2 regions of the Nocardioides luti genome follow, and region 1 is predicted to be linked to the other one. Evidence: riboswitches for the same ligand, from Rfam matches in the RefSeq annotation. Region 1 holds a riboswitch; the other holds the start of a gene.

Region 1 (8,533 bases):
TGACTCCAGCGTGGTCCAGGTCGCCGGTCTGCGTGCTCGGTGCGCGGTGATGCGCGCGGCCCAGTCCGGGTCGGGGTCATCGACAGGGGTCGGCCCCGGAGCGACGTAGGTGACCGACTCCTCATGCTTCAGCAGGCCCTCGGCGTGGCCGGACTTCCCGGACCGGACGCCCCCGGTCACCAGCACCTTCACGGCAGGCTCCTCACCCAGGTGACGGCCTGGTCGACGTCGGGCACGGTGCGTACGCCGCTCGGCGCGGCCGGGCGGCGTACGACGACCACCGGGATCCCGAGCTGGGCGGCCGCGTCGAGCTTGGGACGCGTGTAGGAGCCGCCGGAGTCCTTGGTGACCAGCACGTCGCTGTGGTGCTCTCGCATCACCTCCAGCTCGGCGTCGAGACCGAACGGGCCGCGATCGAGCAGCAGCCGCCAGCGCGTCGGCACCGTCCCGGGATCGTCGACCACCCGCGCCATTGCCTCGAGGTCGGCCAGCGTGCGCGTGAAATCGGCGAGCGACTGTCGTCCGACGGTGAGGAACGGCCGCTCGCCGAGGGTCGCCGCCACCCTCGCGGCCTCGCCGTGACCGTCGACCCAGTGCCAGTCCGCGGCCCCGGGGCTGGTCAACCAGCCGGGGCGCTGCAGCCGCAGCAGTGGGACTCCCGCGCTCGCGCAGCCCTGCGCGGCGTGGGCCGAGATCTGGGCGGCGAACGGGTGCGTCGCGTCGACGACGGCGTGGTGTCCGGCGTTCACGAGGTGCTCGCGGAGACCCATCGCCCCGCCGAAGCCGCCAACCCGGACGTCCCCCACCGGCAGCCGCGGTTGCTGCACCCGTCCCGCCAGCGACGACAGCACCGGGACCCCCGCCTCCAGCAGCCGGGCCGCCAGGTCACGTGCCTCGGCGGTGCCGCCGAGCACGAGCACGCTCATCGACCGGCCCCCGGAGGCAGGAGGGGCCAGGTCCCGCGCGGACCGGACGTGGCGAGGTCGAGCAGCGCGTCCACCGCGAGGTGCTCCTCCACCAGGTCCCCGAGGAGCTCGAGCCGGCGCTCGCGGGCGGCTGGGAAGCTCACCGAGGACGGCGCTCGTGACCCGCCGAGGAGCCGGGCGACCTCGCCCAGGAACGCCTGCCGGAACGCATCACCCTCCATGCTGCCGTGCCACATCGTGCCGAAGACCGCCTCGTCCCGGGCACCTCCCAGGAACTCCTCGGCCTCACCACGTGTGACGCGTCCGTGGTGGATCTCGTACCCGCCCGTCGGCAGTCCTAGCGCGCTGCCCTCCGGCAGCCCGAGCACCTTGTCGGGCGAGAAGTCGGTCCTCGCGTCGAGGAGACCGAGACCCTCGACCACCTCGCCCGGCCCACCCTCGACGCCGAGGGGGTCCGCCACCGTGCGGCCGAGCATCTGGAACCCGCCGCAGATGCCGAGCACCGGCCGACCGGCGCGGGCGTGTGCCAGGATCGCGCGGTCGAGTCCGCGACGGCGCAACCAGGCGAGGTCGGCGATGGTCGCGCGGGTGCCGGGCAGCACGACCAGGTCGGCGTCCGACAGACTCCGCGGGTCGCTGGTGAACACCACGTCGAGGTCGGGCTCGAGCCCGAGCGCATCGACGTCGGTGAAGTTGCTGATCCGCGGCAGGCGTACGACGACGACCTTCAGCACGGACTCCTGCGGACCACGCCGGCCCTCCAGGTCGAGCGCATCCTCGGAGTCCAGCCACACGTCGGGGTGCCAGGGCAGTACGCCGTGGACCGGGCGGCCCGTCAGCCGCTCCAGCTCCTGCAGCCCCGGGGTCAGCAGCGAGGCGTCGCCGCGGAACTTGTTGACCACGAAGCCCGCGACCAGTCGCTGATCCGCCGGCTCCAGAAGCGCGACGGTGCCGTACATGGCGGCGAACACGCCGCCACGGTCGATGTCGCCCACCACGATCGCCGCCATGTCCGCGTGCCGCGCCAGGCCCATGTTGACGTAGTCACCGGCCCTCAGGTTGATCTCGGCGGGGCTTCCCGCGCCCTCCGCGACCACCACGTCGTAGCGGGCGGACAGGTCGTCGAAGGCGTCGTACGCCGCTCGCGCGAGGTGGCGTCGTCCGTCGACGAAGTCGCGCGAGGAGACCTCGCCGGCCGGGTGACCCATCACCACGACATGGCTGCGCTGGTCGCCGCCGGGCTTGAGCAGCACCGGGTTCATCGCAGCCTCCGGCTCGGCCCGGGCCGCCAGCGCCTGGATCCACTGGGCCCGGCCGATCTCGGCGCCGTCCCGGGTCACCATCGAGTTGTTGGACATGTTTTGCGCCTTGAAGGGTGCGACTAACACCCCCCGCCGGGTCAGCGCCCGACACAGACCCGTGGTGACGATGCTCTTGCCCGCGTCGGAGGTCGTACCGGCCACCAGCAGGGCGCTCACGCGGGACCTCCTCCGCGGGTGTGCGTGCCGAACCGGTGTGGCACGAGCTCGCGCGGCAGGGCGCCGCCGTCCTGGACCCACGTCACCAGGCGCTCGGTCGTGCGCCGGTTGAGCACCCCGCCAAGCCAGGTGTCGTGCGGGCGCCGCCCAGCGGTGAAGTCCCGCACCAGCACGACGTTGCTACGGTCGCAATGGTCGAGGCAGTCCACGACGCGCACCCGCACGCCGAAGGCCCCGTCGCAGTCAAGCAGGGCGTCCCGCTGGGCGTCGTGGTCGGTCCTCGGGTGCTTCTCGGCTGTGCCGCAGCAGCAGCCGCGGCACAGCAGCACGTCGCGGTCGGGCCGGCTCATCGGTGCCTCAGCAGGTAGAGATCCATCACCCAACCGGCGGCAGCACGCGCCCGCTCGCGGGCCTCCTCGAGCTCGCGCAGCACGTCGCCCACCCGACCGGAGATAAGCTCCTCGCTCGGCGTGCCGAGGTTGGCGCCCCACCAGATCCGCCAGTCCTCCAGCCCCGCGAGGTCGAGCGTGCGGTTGAGCATCACGACGAGGTTGTCCTGGCCCTGCTCGATCGCCTCGCGCAGCCGCCGACCGGTCGTCACGTGGACCGGTCGACCCACCTCGTGCAGCACGATCCGGTGCCTGGCCGCCAGCAGCTGCGGGGCGCTGATCCCGGGCGTGACGTCGACCTCCAGGTCCACGCGCTGCGCCATCGCCTCGACGATCCGCAGAGTCGAGTCGTACAGGGACGGATCACCCCACACCAGCATCGCGACGTCGCCGGGTCGTTCGTCGAGGACCCGCAAGTGCGCGGTGACCCGAGCCTCGTGCCAGTCGTGGACCGCGCGGGCGTAGTCGTCGGGGTCGTCGCGGTCGCGCGGCGGATCGGAGACGACGACCAGGGGCGGGTCGCCGTAGGCCCGGCAGACCTCGGCGCGCACTTCAAGCAGCGGGTCGGCCTGGCCCTTGGCGAAGGCGAGGACGTAGTCGACCGTGCGCAGGGCGTGGGCTGCCTCTCGGGTGACGTGCTGCGGGCCCATGCCCACCCCGATGACGCGGACGCGCCTCACTCGCGATCCTCCAGGTCTCCCTCGAGGTCGAGGTAGATGCGGCGCATGCGGTCCAGCACGTCGGGGTCGGGCTCGGCCCACAGCCCTCGGTCGACCGCCTCGTGCAGCTTCTCCACGATGCCGCGGAGGGCCCACGGGTTCGACTGCCTCATGAAGGCCTGGTTGGTCTCGTCGAGGACGTACTCCTGGGCGAGCGCGGCGTACATCCAGTCGTGGACCACGCCGGTGGTGGCGTCGAATCCGAAGAGGTAGTCGACGGTGGCCGCGAGCTCGAAGGCCCCCTTGTAGCCGTGCCGCTGCATCGCGCCGATCCAGCGCGGGTTGACCACCCGCGCCCGGAACACCCGGTTGGTCTCCTCCTGCAGCGTCCGGGTCCGCACGGCGTCAGGGGTCGTCGAGTCACCGACGTACGCCTTGGGGTCGCTGCCGGTCAACGCTCGCACGGTGGCGACCATGCCGCCGTGGTACTGGAAGTAGTCGTCGGAGTCGGCGATGTCGTGCTCGCGGGTGTCGATGTTCTTCGCGGCGACGTTGATCCGTCGGTAGTTCACCCGCATGTCGTCGGCGGCCGGCGCACCATCCAGACCCCGCCCGTAGGCGAAGCCGCCCCAGGCCGTGTAGACCTCCGCCAGGTCGCGGTCGTCGCGCCAGTTCCCCGACTCGACCACCTGGAGGATCCCAGCGCCGTACGAGCCCGGCTTGGAGCCGAAGATCCGCGTGGTGGCCCGCCGCTCATCGCCGTGCTCGGCGAGGTCGGCTCGGGTGTGCGCCCGCACGAAGTTGAGGTGGTCGGGCTCGTCGAGGTCCGCCACCAGGCGTACGGCGTCGTCCAGCATCGCCACGACGTGAGGGAAGGCATCCCGGAAGAAGCCGGAAATGCGGACGGTCACGTCGATCCGCGGACGGCCCAGCTCCTCGAGGGGTATCACCTGCAGGTCGCTGACCCGACGGGAGGCCTCGTCCCACTGCGGTCGTACACCGAGCAGGGCCAGCACCTCGGCGACGTCGTCACCCGACGTACGCATCGCGCTGGTCCCCCAGACCGAAAGCCCCACCGACTCCGGGTGATCACCGGTCTCCTCGAGGTAGCGCTGCACCAGCGAGTCGGCCATCGCGCTACCGGTCTCCCAGGCCAGCCGGGACGGCACGGCACGAGGATCGACGGTGTAGAAGTTGCGGCCCGTCGGCAGTACGTTGACCAGTCCACGCAGCGGTGAACCCGAGGGCCCCGCCGGGATGAACCCGCCGTCGAGCGCGTGCAGCACCGCGTCGAGCTCGTCGGTGGTGCGCTCCAGCCGGGGCACCACCTGGGTGGCGGCGAAGTGCAGCACCTCCTGGACAACCGGGTCGTCGTGCAGCTTGGCTGCGGTCCCGACCTCCCAGTCGGCGTCGTCCATCCGCTGCACCAGGCCGCGGGCCTGTCGCTCGATCTCGTCGACGGCCACGGTGGCCTCCGCGCCCTCCTTGAGGCCCAGGGCGGCGCGCAGGCCCGGGACCGCGCGGGACTCACCCCCGAACACCTGGGCGGCGCGGAGGATGGCGAGCACCAGGTTGACGCGCGCTTCGCCCGCCGGCGCCTGGCCGAGGACGTGCAGGCCGTCGCGGATCTGGGCGTCCTTGATCTCGCAGAGCCAGCCGTCGACGTGCAGGATGAAGTCGTCGAACTCCTCGTCGTCGGGGCGCTCGTCCAGGCCGAGGTCGCGGTGCATCTCCGCGGCGTGCATCAGCTGCCAGATCTCGCCGCGGATGGCCGGAAGCTTGGCCGGGTCCATCGCCGCGATGTTGGCGTGCTCGTCGAGCAGTTGCTCGAGTCGGGCGATGTCGCCGTATGACTCCGCGCGCGCCATGGGCGGGATCAGGTGGTCGACGATCGTGGCGTGCGCACGGCGCTTGGCCTGCGCCCCCTCCCCCGGGTCGTTGACGAGGAAGGGGTAGATCAGTGGCAGGTTACCGATCGCCGCGTCGGTGGCACAGGCCGCGGAGAGCGCCGCGTTCTTGCCGGGCAGCCACTCCATCGAGCCGTGCTTGCCGAGGTGCACGACCGCGTGAGCGCCGAAGCCGCCGGTGTCCTCCGATGCGCCCAACCAGCGGTAGGCCGCGAGGTAGTGGTGTGACGGCGCGAGATCGGGGTCGTGGTAGATCGCGACCGGGTTCTCCCCGAAGCCCCTGGGCGGCTGGATCAGCAGGACGACGTTGCCGGCGGTGATCGTGGCGAGCACGATCTCCCCGTTGTCGTTGACGAAGAGCCGTCCGGGCGCCGGACCCCACGCCTCGACCATCTTGTTCCGCAGCTCCGGGTGCACGTCGGCCGTCCACGCGCTGTACTGCTCCGGCGTGATCCGCACGTGCGCGTCGGTCAGCTGGGTCTGGGTCAGCCATTCCTCGTCCTGGCCGCCTGCCGCGATCAACGCGTGGATCAGGGCATCACCGGCTTCGGTGTCGTCCTCGAGCTCGAGGCCCGGGACCGCACCCACGGGGCCGAGGTCGTAGCCCGCGTCACGCATCCGGCGCAGCAGCCGGATCGTGGACACGGGGGTGTCCAGGCCGACGGCGTTGCCGACCCGCGAGTGCTTGGTGGGGTACGCCGACAGCATCAGCGCGACCTTGCGCTCGCAGGGCGGAATCCGCCGCAGGCGTGCGTGGTTGACCGCGATGCCGGCGACCCGGGCGCAGCGCTCGGGGTCGGCGACGTATCGCGGCAAGCCGTCCTGGTCGATCTCCTTGAAGGAGAACGGCGCGGTGATGATCCGCCCGTCGAACTCGGGGATAGCGATCTGGCTGGCCGAGTCGAGCGGCGTGACGCCGTCGTCGGATGCCTCCCACTCCTCGCGACTGCTGGTCAGGCAAAGTCCCTGGAGCACGGGGATGTCGAGCGCGGCGATCCGCGCAACGTCCCACGCCTCATCGTCCCCTCCGGCACTGGCCCCGGCCGGCTGGCTCCCGCCGGCGGCGAGCACGGTCACCACCAGGGCGTCGAAGGCGCCCAGGGCTTCGTACAGCTCGTCAGGCGAGGACCGGAGCGAGGAGCTGAAGATCGGCACCCCGACCGCCTGGCCGGTGGCGTCGACGGCGTCGGCCAGGGCATGCGCGAACGCGGTGTTGCCACTGGCCTGGTGGGCTCGGTAGAAGAGCACGCCAACCCGAGGCAGGTCGACCGGTGTCACTGGTCGCTCCAGCACACCCCACGCGGGGATCTCAATGGGGGGCTCGAACCCCTCCCCGGTGAGCAGCACCGTGTCAGAGAGGAATGCGTGCAGCTGGGCCAAGTTGGCGGGTCCGCCCTCGGCGAGGTAGCGGTGCGCCTCGGCAGCGATCCCGATCGGTACGGTTGAGAGCTCCATCAGCTCGGCGCTGGGCTGCTGCTCGCCACCCAGAACGATCATCGGCATCCCGGTGGTCCGGATCCGCGCGAACCCGGAGCACAGGTCGTGCGGCGAGCCCAGGATGCGGCCCACCACCAGGTCGGCGCCCTCGATGGCCTCGGCCATCGACTGGTGGCCGGGCCGGGCCGGGTTGGCCCAGACGTAGGCGGCGCCCGAGGAACGGGCGGAAAGCAGGTCGGTGTCCGACGTCGAGAGCAGGGCGATGCGCATGCGCCTGGTCAGCTCCTCCTCGGGATTCTCGTCCCGGCTGGGTGGATGTCTCGTGGCCAGTGTCTGGCTGTGCCCGCCGCCGGTGGGACGAAGGGCATCACAGTGGCGGAACCGCCCCGGACTCGCACCGGGTTCCTGATCCCACGAGACGTGTGCGGTCAGCCTAGAGGACGCCGCGCGCGTGGGAGACGCTGCGTCTCGAGGATCTGAGCTCGGACCAGGTACTCGGCCACCAGGGCCCGGGCGGTGTCGGGGTCGACGTGTTCGTACCAGACGTCGTCCGGCTGGACGCTGACCACGGGCCCCGGATTGCACGGGAACTGACAGCCGGTCTGCGTCACCAGGACGTCTTCGTCAACGGGCCCCTGCTGCATGAGGGCGAGCACTAGCACTTCGGCCCTCCGATCGGACGACAGCGCCGTGCGCCAAGACGCACGACACCTCAAGACCTGATGCCGATGAAGGGGGGACGTCCTCCCACGCCCGCGACCTGAGGCCCGGTACGCTGCCCAGCAACGGACTCGCACTCGACACGAGCTCGGCTCTGTCGGGTCCGTGAGCAACGGGCCGACGCCGCGATCTCCGGACCGGGCCCCGCTCGCTCCCGCACCCAGCGCAGCGACCCCGCCGCAACGATCCGGGCCAGCGGCACCTCTCTCATTGCCCGAAAGCGTGCTACGACGCCGGCACAAGTTGCCCCAGTGTCGCGACGTGCTCCGACCGGTTCGAGTCACGCACGACGTTCACACCTCGTCACTTTCGCGCGCAGATCGAGAGCTCGCTGCGGCGTTGAATCCTGCCTTTCGGGCGCTTGTGACGTCCAGTCGTCGAGTTCGCGAGTTGCCACCACCTGTTGCTTGGCCGTCTTGCCTGCGTCCAGCGGCGGATGCCATGGTCCGGATGTGCTGCCGCCACGCGGTTGCGGCGGCAGCACATCGGGACGCGATGCGCGGACAGTTAGCTGCGCATTGCTCAGGTGGGGACGACGGCCTGGTTGCGGCGCAGCAGCCACATGACAGCTGGGTATCCGGTGGCCAGACCGATGATGACGCCTACCTGCATGAGGAACCAGAAGGTGCCCTCGGTGACTGGCGGCATGGCGCTGTTGTAGTAGAGGAGGAGCATCCAGCCGACCATGCCGATGTCGAATGCCGTGACCGTGAAGATGGCGGCGGTGGTGGCGGCGCCGACGGAGAGCCAGCGGGCATTTCCGGTGCTGGAACCGCGACCGGCGAGGTACCCATAGACCGCCAGCATGATGATGACCAAGACGGCGATGACGAGGATCATGGGCCACATCGCCTCGCCGGCGATCGTCCACCCGACCGCGACGACGAGCGGGACCGCGATCAGGTGGGCGACGGCGGAAGCGCCGCCTCCGGGTAGCACCGCGAGTGCTGTCGCGTCCGTGACTGGCATCGTCTCGTCCGCAGAAGTCGACGACCCAAGGCGTCCGCGACTCAGATA
Region 2 (8,533 bases), 190 kb from region 1:
GGATCGCGTTCTCCGCGTCGGGCGGCCGGTGGCGGGTGGCCGCCGTCGGGCCGGCCCCACCGACCGGGTGAATGTCGCGACCCGCCGGACGCGGCGGCGGCGGATGCGGGACGATGACGGACATGGACGGCATCGACTCCTGGCTCGTGCGAGCCGTTCCCGACGGGCTCTGGGTGCTCGACGACGCCGGCCTGACGACGTACGCCAACGACCGCCTGGCCGCGATGCTGGGCCGTACCCCCGACGAGATGCCCGGCCTCCCGGCCGTCGAGGCGCTGGACGAGGCGGGCCGGGTCGACTTCCGTGCCCACCTGGACCGGCTGCGCGACGACCCGGAGCCCGGCGACGACCTCGAGTGCCTGCTGGTCCGCAAGGACGGCAGCACCTTCTGGGCCCTGGTCAGCCACACACCGCTCGTCGACGACGAGGGCCGGCGGCGCGGCTGGCTGCACCGGCTGCGCGACCACACCGAGCAGCGCCGGATCCTCGAGGAGCTGCAGCGCCGCGAGGTGCAGCTCGCCGAGGCGCAGTCGATCGCGCGCACGGGCAGCTTCGAGCGCGACTACGCCGGCGGCGTGCTGCGTTGGTCCGACGAGCTCTACCGCCTGTTCGGGCTCGTCCGGGCGACCTTCGAGCCGTCGACCGAGCACTTCTTCGACCTCCTGCACCCCGACGACCGGCCGGCCGCCCGGGCGGCGTACGCCGCCATGGTCGAGGGGCACGACGACCTCGTGCTCGAGTCGCGGCTCGTCTCGGTGCCCGGGGAGCGCACGCGCTGGGTCCGCACCCGTGCCCGGATGGTGCGCGACGCCGAGGGGCGGCCGCTGCGCAGCGGTGGCACCGTGCAGGACATCACCGAGAGCAAGGAGGCCGAGCAGGGTCTCTCGTTCCTCAGCGCCATGGCGGCCGCCGCCAACGAGTCCCGGACCCTGGTCGACGTGCTGATGACCTCCGCCACCTCGGTCCGGCCGCACGCCCGCTGGCCCGCGATCATCGTGTCGGCGCCGGACCCGGCCGACGAGGGCCGGCTCGTGCACTTCCCGAGCGGGTGGGGCGACCACGACGCGGACGTCGTGGCCGCCGCGCAGGCGCTGGCCGAGCGCGCCGCCACCGAGCGGCGGCTCGTCCAGGCCCCCGGCCCGGGCGGGATCGTCCAGATCGCCGGGCCGGCGCTGGTGGGGGAGCGGGTCGCCTGCGTGGTCGTGTCCGACACCGGGGTCCGCGAGCAGGCGGAGCCGTCCGACGTCGCGATCTTCGCGCAGATGCTGGCCTTCCTCGCGCACGTCTCCGAGCGTGAGGAGGCGGGCCGGGCGATCGCGGCGGCGCGTGACGACGCCCTCGCCGCGTCGCGGGCCAAGTCGGAGTTCCTCGCCACGATGAGCCACGAGATCCGCACGCCGCTCAACGGCGTGATCGGGCTCAGCGAGCTGCTCAGCCGCACCGAGCTCACCTCCCACCAGCGCCGGCTCGCGGAGGGCGTGGACCAGGCCGGTCGCGCGCTGCTGGCGCTCGTCAACGACATCCTCGACCTGTCCAAGATCGAGGCCGGCCGCCTCGACCTCGAGGAGGTCGACTTCGACCCCCGCAGCATCGTCGAGCAGAGCGTGGGCATCAACGCCGAGCGGGCCAGCGCCAAGGGCCTGGAGCTGGTCGTCGCCAGCGCCGAGCAGGTGCCGTCGATGGTGCGCGGCGACCCCGTGCGCTTCGGCCAGGTGATCACCAACCTGGTGTCGAACGCCGTGAAGTTCACCAAGGCCGGCGAGGTGGTCGTCCGCGCGAGCCTGGACCCCGCCGGCGTCCGCGTCGAGGTGCGCGACACCGGCATCGGGATCCCGCCCGACGTGCAGCGCCAGCTCTTCACGGCCTTCTCGCAGGCCGACAGCTCGACCACCCGGGAGTACGGCGGCACCGGCCTCGGCCTGGCGATCAGCAAGCGCATCGTCGAGGCCACCGGCGGCGCGATCGGCGTCGACAGCGAGCCCGGCACCGGCAGCACCTTCTGGTTCACCACGCCGTTCGCCCCCTCGGTCGCGCAGGCCCTGCCCACCGAGGCGACCCTGCAGGACGCCGTGTCCGGGCTGCACGTGCTCGTCGTCGACGACAACGCCACGAACCGCTTCATCCTGCAGGAGCAGCTCGAGGCCTGGCGCGTGCGCGTGACGGCGGTCGAGTCGGCGTACGACGCCCTCGTGGAGCTCGACGCCTCGGTCCGGCACGGCGAGCAGTACGACGTGGTCCTGCTGGACTACATGATGCCGGGCGCCGACGGCGAGCAGCTCGCGCGGATCATCCGGGCCGAGGAGCGGCACCGCGACACCCGGCTGGCGCTGCTGTCCTCGGCGATCGAGCCGGGGGCGGAGTGGTTGGCCGATGCCGGCCTCGACGCCTTCCTCAGCAAGCCCGTGCTGCCCTCACGCCTGCTCGACGCGCTCGCGACCCTGGGCGGTCGCCGGGCCGAGCACCTGGTGGCCCCGGCGCCGGTGAGCGCCCCCGCCGGCGACCTGCGGGGCCGGGTCCTCGTCGTCGAGGACAACGAGGTCAACCAGCTCGTGGCCGAGGGCGTGCTCCGCCGCCTCGGGTACGACGTGGTGCTGGCCGACAACGGGGCCGCGGGCGTCGCGGCGCTGGCCGACGACCCCGACGGCTACGACGCGATCCTGATGGACTGCCAGATGCCCGTGATGGACGGCTTCGACGCGACCCGCGCGGTGCGGGCGATGCGCAACGGCGACCACATCCCCATCATCGCCATGACGGCCGCGGCGACCGCCGAGGAGCGCGCCCGCTGCCAGGAGGCGGGCATGGACGACTTCCTGACCAAGCCGGTGGTGCCCGCGCTGCTCGAGAGCACCCTGGCCCGCTGGGTGCCGGGCTCCTGAGCCCGGCTCAGGCCAGCCCGGTGCGCAGCACGGCGGTCACGTCGGGGTCGCGGAAGACGTAGCCCGCGGCCTCGAGCGCCGCCGGCCGGACGTTCAGCGAGCCGAGCAGCTCGGGGGCCATCTCGCCGGCGCCGATGCGCAGGCCGATCTTCGGCACCGCGACGAACGCCTTGCGGTGCACGGCGTCCGCGAGCGCCCGGGTGAACTCGGCGTTGGTGGGCGTGCGCGGGCAGCACAGGTTGAAGGCACCGCTGGCCGAGGCGTGCTCGGCGAGGTGCGCGACGCCGCCGACCCAGTCGCGCAGCGAGACCATCGCCATGTGCTGCCGGCCGTCGCCCAGGCGGGCGCCGAAGCCGGCCTTGAAGACCAGGCGGAGCTGCTTGAGCGGGGCGCTGCGGCGGTCCATGACCGGCGAGGTGCGCAGGATGCAGACGCGGGCGCCGGCCTCACTGGCCGCCGCGGTCGCGGCCTCCCACTCGCGGGTGACCTCGGTGAGCAGGGCGTGGCCGCGGCTGTCCGAGGCCTCGGTCAGCACCTGGGCGCCGTGGTCGCCGTACCAGCTGATGCCGTTGCCGGCGAGGAACGCCGCCGGCTCGGGGGAGCGGGCGATCGCCTCGGCGAGCACGCGGGTCGTCGTGACCCGGCTCTCCCGCAGCTCGCGGGCCCAGGTCGCCGAGTGCGGGTTGCCGGCGGTGGGCGTGCCGGCCAGGTTGACGACGACGTCGGCGGCGTCGACGACCGCTTGGTCGAGGCTGCCGGCGTACGGGTCCCACGTCGACTCGTCGGGGCTCGAGGTGGGGCGGCGGACCAGGGCGACGACCGCGTGGCCACGCTGGACGAGCTCGGTGCTGAGGGCGGTGCCGAGGAAGCCCGAGGCTCCGGCGATGACGATGCGCATGGGTCCAGCCTTGCAGACGACCGAAGCGACACGCCGACACCAGATGTGGTGTCGGGGAATCGAGAAATCCCTAGATATGGTGCTCCTGCTGGTCCGGGAGGTGCGCTGCGAGGCGAGTCTCCCGGGGCAAGAGGGAACCCGGTGCGAGTCCGGGACTGCCCCGCAGCGGTGAGTGGGAACGACAGCCGTCACACAAGCACTGGGATGCCTCCACGGGTCCTGGGAAGCGACGGCCGGTAGGGGTCGAGCGGTGCCGGGAGGCACCGTGCGGCGTGCCCACGAGTCCGAAGACCTGCCAGCGCCCGCGCACGACCGTGCGCGGTGGTCGCGGACCTCGAGGGTGGGTCGGCCGGCTGCCCGGACCCGACCCCTGGCGGGTGGGTCCGCGTCGTCGACCCCTCCTCGCGCTCCCGGCCTCCGGCCAGCTCGCGAGGAGAGAGCAGCAATGACGCAGACGAACATCCCAGCACCACCGACCACGACGCGCAGCCCGATGGGGGTGCGGAAGAGGAACGGCGACCTCGAGCCCGTCGACCTGAACAAGATCGTCCGGGCCGTCGAGCGCTGCGCGACCGGCCTGGCGTACGTCGAGCCGCTCACCGTGGCCACCCGCACCATCGCCGGGCTGTACGACGGCGCCACCACCGCCGAGCTCGACCGGCTGTCGATCCAGACGGCCGCGGAGCTCACCGCCACCGAGCCGGAGTACTCCCGTCTCGCGGCCCGGCTGCTCGCCGGCTACATCGAGAAGGAGGTTGCGGGCCAGCAGGTCGCCTCCTTCAGCCAGGCCGTCCGGCTGGCGCACCTCGAGGGGCTGGTCGGCGACGACACCGCGGCCTTCGTCGAGGCCAACGCCCGCAAGCTCGACCAGGCGATCGACCCCGACAACGACCGGCGCTTCGAGTACTTCGGGCTCCGCACGGTCTACGACCGCTACCTCCTGCGCCACCCGGAGACCCGGCTCGTCGTCGAGACCCCGCAGTACTGGCTGCTCCGGGTCGCCTGCGGCCTGGCCACCACCCCGGCCGAGGCGATCGACTTCTACCGCCTGATGTCGTCGCTGGCCTACCTGCCCAGCTCGCCGACGCTCTTCAACTCCGGCACCCGGCACACCCAGATGTCGTCGTGCTACCTCGTCGACAGCCCGGTCGACCGGCTGGAGTCGATCTACGCGCGCTACGCCCAGGTGGCGGCGCTGTCGAAGTTCGCCGGCGGCATCGGGATCGCGTTCTCCCGGGTGCGCGGGCGCGGTGCCCTGATCCGGGGCACCAACGGCCACTCCAACGGGATCGTGCCGTTCCTGCGCACGCTCGACGCCTCGGTCTCGGCGGTGAACCAGGGCGGGCGGCGCAAAGGCGCCGCCTGCGTCTACCTCGAGCCGTGGCACCCCGACATCGAGGAGTTCCTCGAGCTGCGCGACAACACCGGCGAGGACGCCCGCCGCACCCACAACCTCAACCTGGCGAACTGGGTGCCGGACCTGTTCATGCAGCGGGTCGAGGCGGACGAGACGTGGAGCCTGATCGACCCGGACCAGGTGCCCGAGCTGCCCGACCTCTGGGGCGTCGACTTCGAGCGGGCCTACCTCGCCGCCGAGGCCGAGGGGCGCGTCGTGCGGCAGCTGCCGGCGCGCGAGCTCTACGCGAAGATGATGCGGACCCTGGCGCAGACCGGGAACGGCTGGATGACCTTCAAGGACGCCAGCAACCGCACCTGCAACCAGACTGCCGTGCCCGGCAACGTCGTGCACCTGTCGAACCTCTGCACCGAGATCGTCGAGGTCTCCAGCGACGACGAGACCGCCGTGTGCAACCTCGGCTCGGTCAATCTCGCCCAGCACCTGCTCGCCGACGCCCTCGACTGGGACAAGCTCCGCGCGACCGTCCGCACCGCGGTGACCTACCTCGACCGCGTCATCGACATCAACTACTACCCGAGCCCGGAGTCGGCGGCGTCCAACCCGCGCTGGCGCCCGGTCGGGCTGGGCGTGATGGGGCTGCAGGACGTGTTCTTCGCGCTGCGCCTGCCGTTCGACTCCGACGAGGCGCGCGAGCTGTCGACCCGGGTCCAGGAGGAGATCTACCTGTCCGCGCTCGAGCGGTCGTGCGAGCTGGCGCAGGCGCACGGCCCGCACCCGGCGTACGCCGACACCCGGGCGGCCCGCGGGGACCTCCAGCCGGACCTGTGGTCGGTGACGCCCACCCAGACCGACCGGTGGCAGGCGCTGCGCGACCGGGTCGCCGAGCACGGCCTGCGCAACTCGCTGCTGGTCGCGATCGCGCCGACCGCGACGATCGCCTCGATCGTCGGCTGCTACGAGTGCATCGAGCCGCAGGTGTCGAACCTGTTCAAGCGCGAGACGCTGTCGGGGGAGTTCCTCCAGGTCAACGCCTGGCTGGCCCGCGAGCTGCGCGAGCGCGGCCTGTGGACCGCCGAGGTCCGCGAGCAGGTGAAGCGGCAGGAGGGCTCGGTGCAGGGCATCGAGGCGATCCCCGCCGACGTACGCCAGCTCTTCCGCACGGCCTGGGAGCTGCCGCAGAAGGCGCTCATCGAGATGGCGGCCGCGCGCCAGCCCTACGTCGACCAGAGCCAGTCGCTCAACCTGTTCCTGCTGAGCCCGACCATCGGCAAGCTCAGCTCGATGTACCTCTACGCCTGGAAGGCCGGGCTGAAGACGACGTACTACCTGCGCTCGCGACCCGCGACGCGCATCCAGCAGACGACGATCGGTGCCGCCGCGGTCCCCGCGCCGGACCCCGCCGAGGCCGTCGCCTGCTCCCTCGAGAACCCCGACTCCTGCGAGGCCTGCCAGTGACCACGACCGACGCCACCCCCACCACCCCGCGCAACCTGCTCGACCCGGGGATGAACCTCACCCTGCGGCCGATGCAGTACCCGCACTTCTACGAGCGCTACCGCGACGCGATCAAGAACACCTGGACGGTCGAGGAGGTCGACCTGCACACCGACCTCAAGGACCTGAAGAAGCTCTCGGACGCCGAGCGGCACCTGGTGTCGCGGCTGGTCGCGTTCTTCGCGACCGGCGACACGATCGTCGCGAACAACCTGGTGCTGAACCTCTACCAGCACGTGAACTCGCCCGAGGGCCGGCTCTACCTGTCCCGCCAGCTCTTCGAGGAGGCCGTCCACGTGCAGTTCTACCTGACCCTGCTCGACACCTACGTCCCCGACGAGCAGGAGCGGCACGAGGCCTTCGCCGCGGTCGACAACATCCCGTCGATCAAGCACAAGGCCGACTTCTGCTTCCGCTGGATCGACGAGCTGTTCGAGGTCCGCAGCCTGCAGACCCGCGAGGACCGGCGCAGCTTCCTGCTGAACCTCATCTGCTTCGCGGCCTGCATCGAGGGCCTGTTCTTCTACGGCGCCTTCGCCTACGTCTACTTCCTGCGCTCGCGCGGCCTGCTCAACGGCCTCGCGTCCGGCACCAACTGGGTCTTCCGCGACGAGTCGATGCACATGGCCTTCGCCTTCGACGTGGTCGACACCGTCCGCGAGGAGGAGCCGGACCTCTTCGACGACGAGCTCGCCGCCCGGGTGCGGGAGATGATCACCGAGGCGGTCGACGCGGAGGCGCAGTTCGCCGAGGACCTCCTCGGCGGCGGCGTCGCCGGCCTCTCGACCGCCGACATGCGGCTCTACCTGGAGTACGTCGCCGACCGCCGGATGGAGCGGCTCGGCCTCCCGGTGATCTACGGCTCGGCCAACCCGCTGCTGTTCATGGAGCTGCAGGACGTCCAGGAGCTCTCGAACTTCTTCGAGCGCCGGGTCTCGGCGTACCAGGTCGGCGTGAGCGGCCAGGTCTCCTTCGACGACGACTTCTGAGCCGAGTCGGCGCTAACTGCAGATCCAGAGGGGTCGAGTCGGCGCTACTGCAGACGGAAAGCAACGAGTCGGCGCATCTGCTCCTGCAGATGCGCCGACTCGGCGTGCTCAGCGTCGGCAGATGCGCCGACTCGGCGGGGTCAGACCTCGAACTGGCCGGACTCCAGGCGCTGCTTGACGTCCTTGAGGAAGCGGCCGGCGTCGGCGCCGTCGACCAGCTGGTGGTCGTAGGACAGGGCCAGGTAGACCATGTGGCGCACGGCGATCGTCTCGCCGAGGTTCGGGTCGTCGATGACCACGGGGCGCTTGACGACCGCGCCCGGCCCGAGGATCGCGACCTGCGGCTTGTTGATGATCGGGGTGTCGAAGAGCGCCCCGAAGCTGCCGAGGTTCGTAATCGTGAAGGTGCCGCCGGACAGCTCGTCCGGACCGATCTTGTTGGTGCGGGTGCGCTCGGCGACGTCGGCGATCTTCTTGGCCAGGCCGGCGATCGAGAGGTCGCCCGCCTCCTTGACGACCGGCGTGAGCAGCCCCTTCTCGGTGTCCACCGCGAACGCGACGTTCTCGCGGTCGTAGTAGGTCACCTCGCCCTTCTCGGTGTCGATCGCGGCGTTCAGCTTCGGGTGCACCTTGAGCGCGTCGATCGCCGCCTTCGCGAAGAACGGGAGGTACGTCAGCTTCACGCCCTCACGGGCCAGGAAGTCGGCCTTCACGCTCTCGCGCAGTCGCGCGATGTTCGTGACGTCGACCTCCATCACCTGGGTGAGCTGGGCCGAGGTCTGCAGCGACTCGACCATCCGGGTGGCGATGATCTTGCGCAGGCGCGACATCTTCTCGGTCGTGCCGCGCAGCGGGGACGGCGAGGTGGACACCGCGGCCGGGGCGGCCGAGGCGGCCGGCGCAGCAGCGGCGG

Evidence for each region. A riboswitch is a leader RNA that binds a small molecule or an ion and turns the genes downstream of it on or off. The one in region 1 is predicted to bind cobalamin.
Region 2: it holds a riboswitch for cobalamin, as region 1 does, so the genes downstream of both, H5V45_RS20045 (ribonucleoside-diphosphate reductase subunit alpha) here and cobN (cobaltochelatase subunit CobN) in region 1, are expected to answer to the same signal.

Annotation. Positions count from the first base shown of each region.
Region 1 is NZ_JACKXE010000002.1:406,927-415,459, forward strand. Features, by position in the region: gene cobU (bifunctional adenosylcobinamide kinase/adenosylcobinamide-phosphate guanylyltransferase) at 1-192, opposite strand, end outside; gene H5V45_RS20955 (cobalt-precorrin-6A reductase) at 189-926, opposite strand; gene H5V45_RS20960 (cobyric acid synthase) at 923-2,404, opposite strand; gene H5V45_RS20965 (hypothetical protein) at 2,401-2,754, opposite strand; gene cobF (precorrin-6A synthase (deacetylating)) at 2,751-3,473, opposite strand; gene cobN (cobaltochelatase subunit CobN) at 3,470-7,066, opposite strand; cobalamin riboswitch at 7,104-7,248, opposite strand; gene H5V45_RS20980 (DUF4396 domain-containing protein) at 8,039-8,533, opposite strand, start outside.
Region 2 is NZ_JACKXE010000002.1:221,708-230,240, reverse strand. Features, by position in the region: gene H5V45_RS20060 (hypothetical protein) at 1-71, shown strand, start outside; gene H5V45_RS20055 (PAS domain-containing hybrid sensor histidine kinase/response regulator) at 123-2,879, shown strand; gene H5V45_RS20050 (TIGR01777 family oxidoreductase) at 2,887-3,777, opposite strand; cobalamin riboswitch at 3,850-4,091, shown strand; gene H5V45_RS20045 (ribonucleoside-diphosphate reductase subunit alpha) at 4,223-6,592, shown strand; gene H5V45_RS20040 (ribonucleotide-diphosphate reductase subunit beta) at 6,589-7,620, shown strand; gene sucB (2-oxoglutarate dehydrogenase, E2 component, dihydrolipoamide succinyltransferase) at 7,761-8,533, opposite strand, start outside.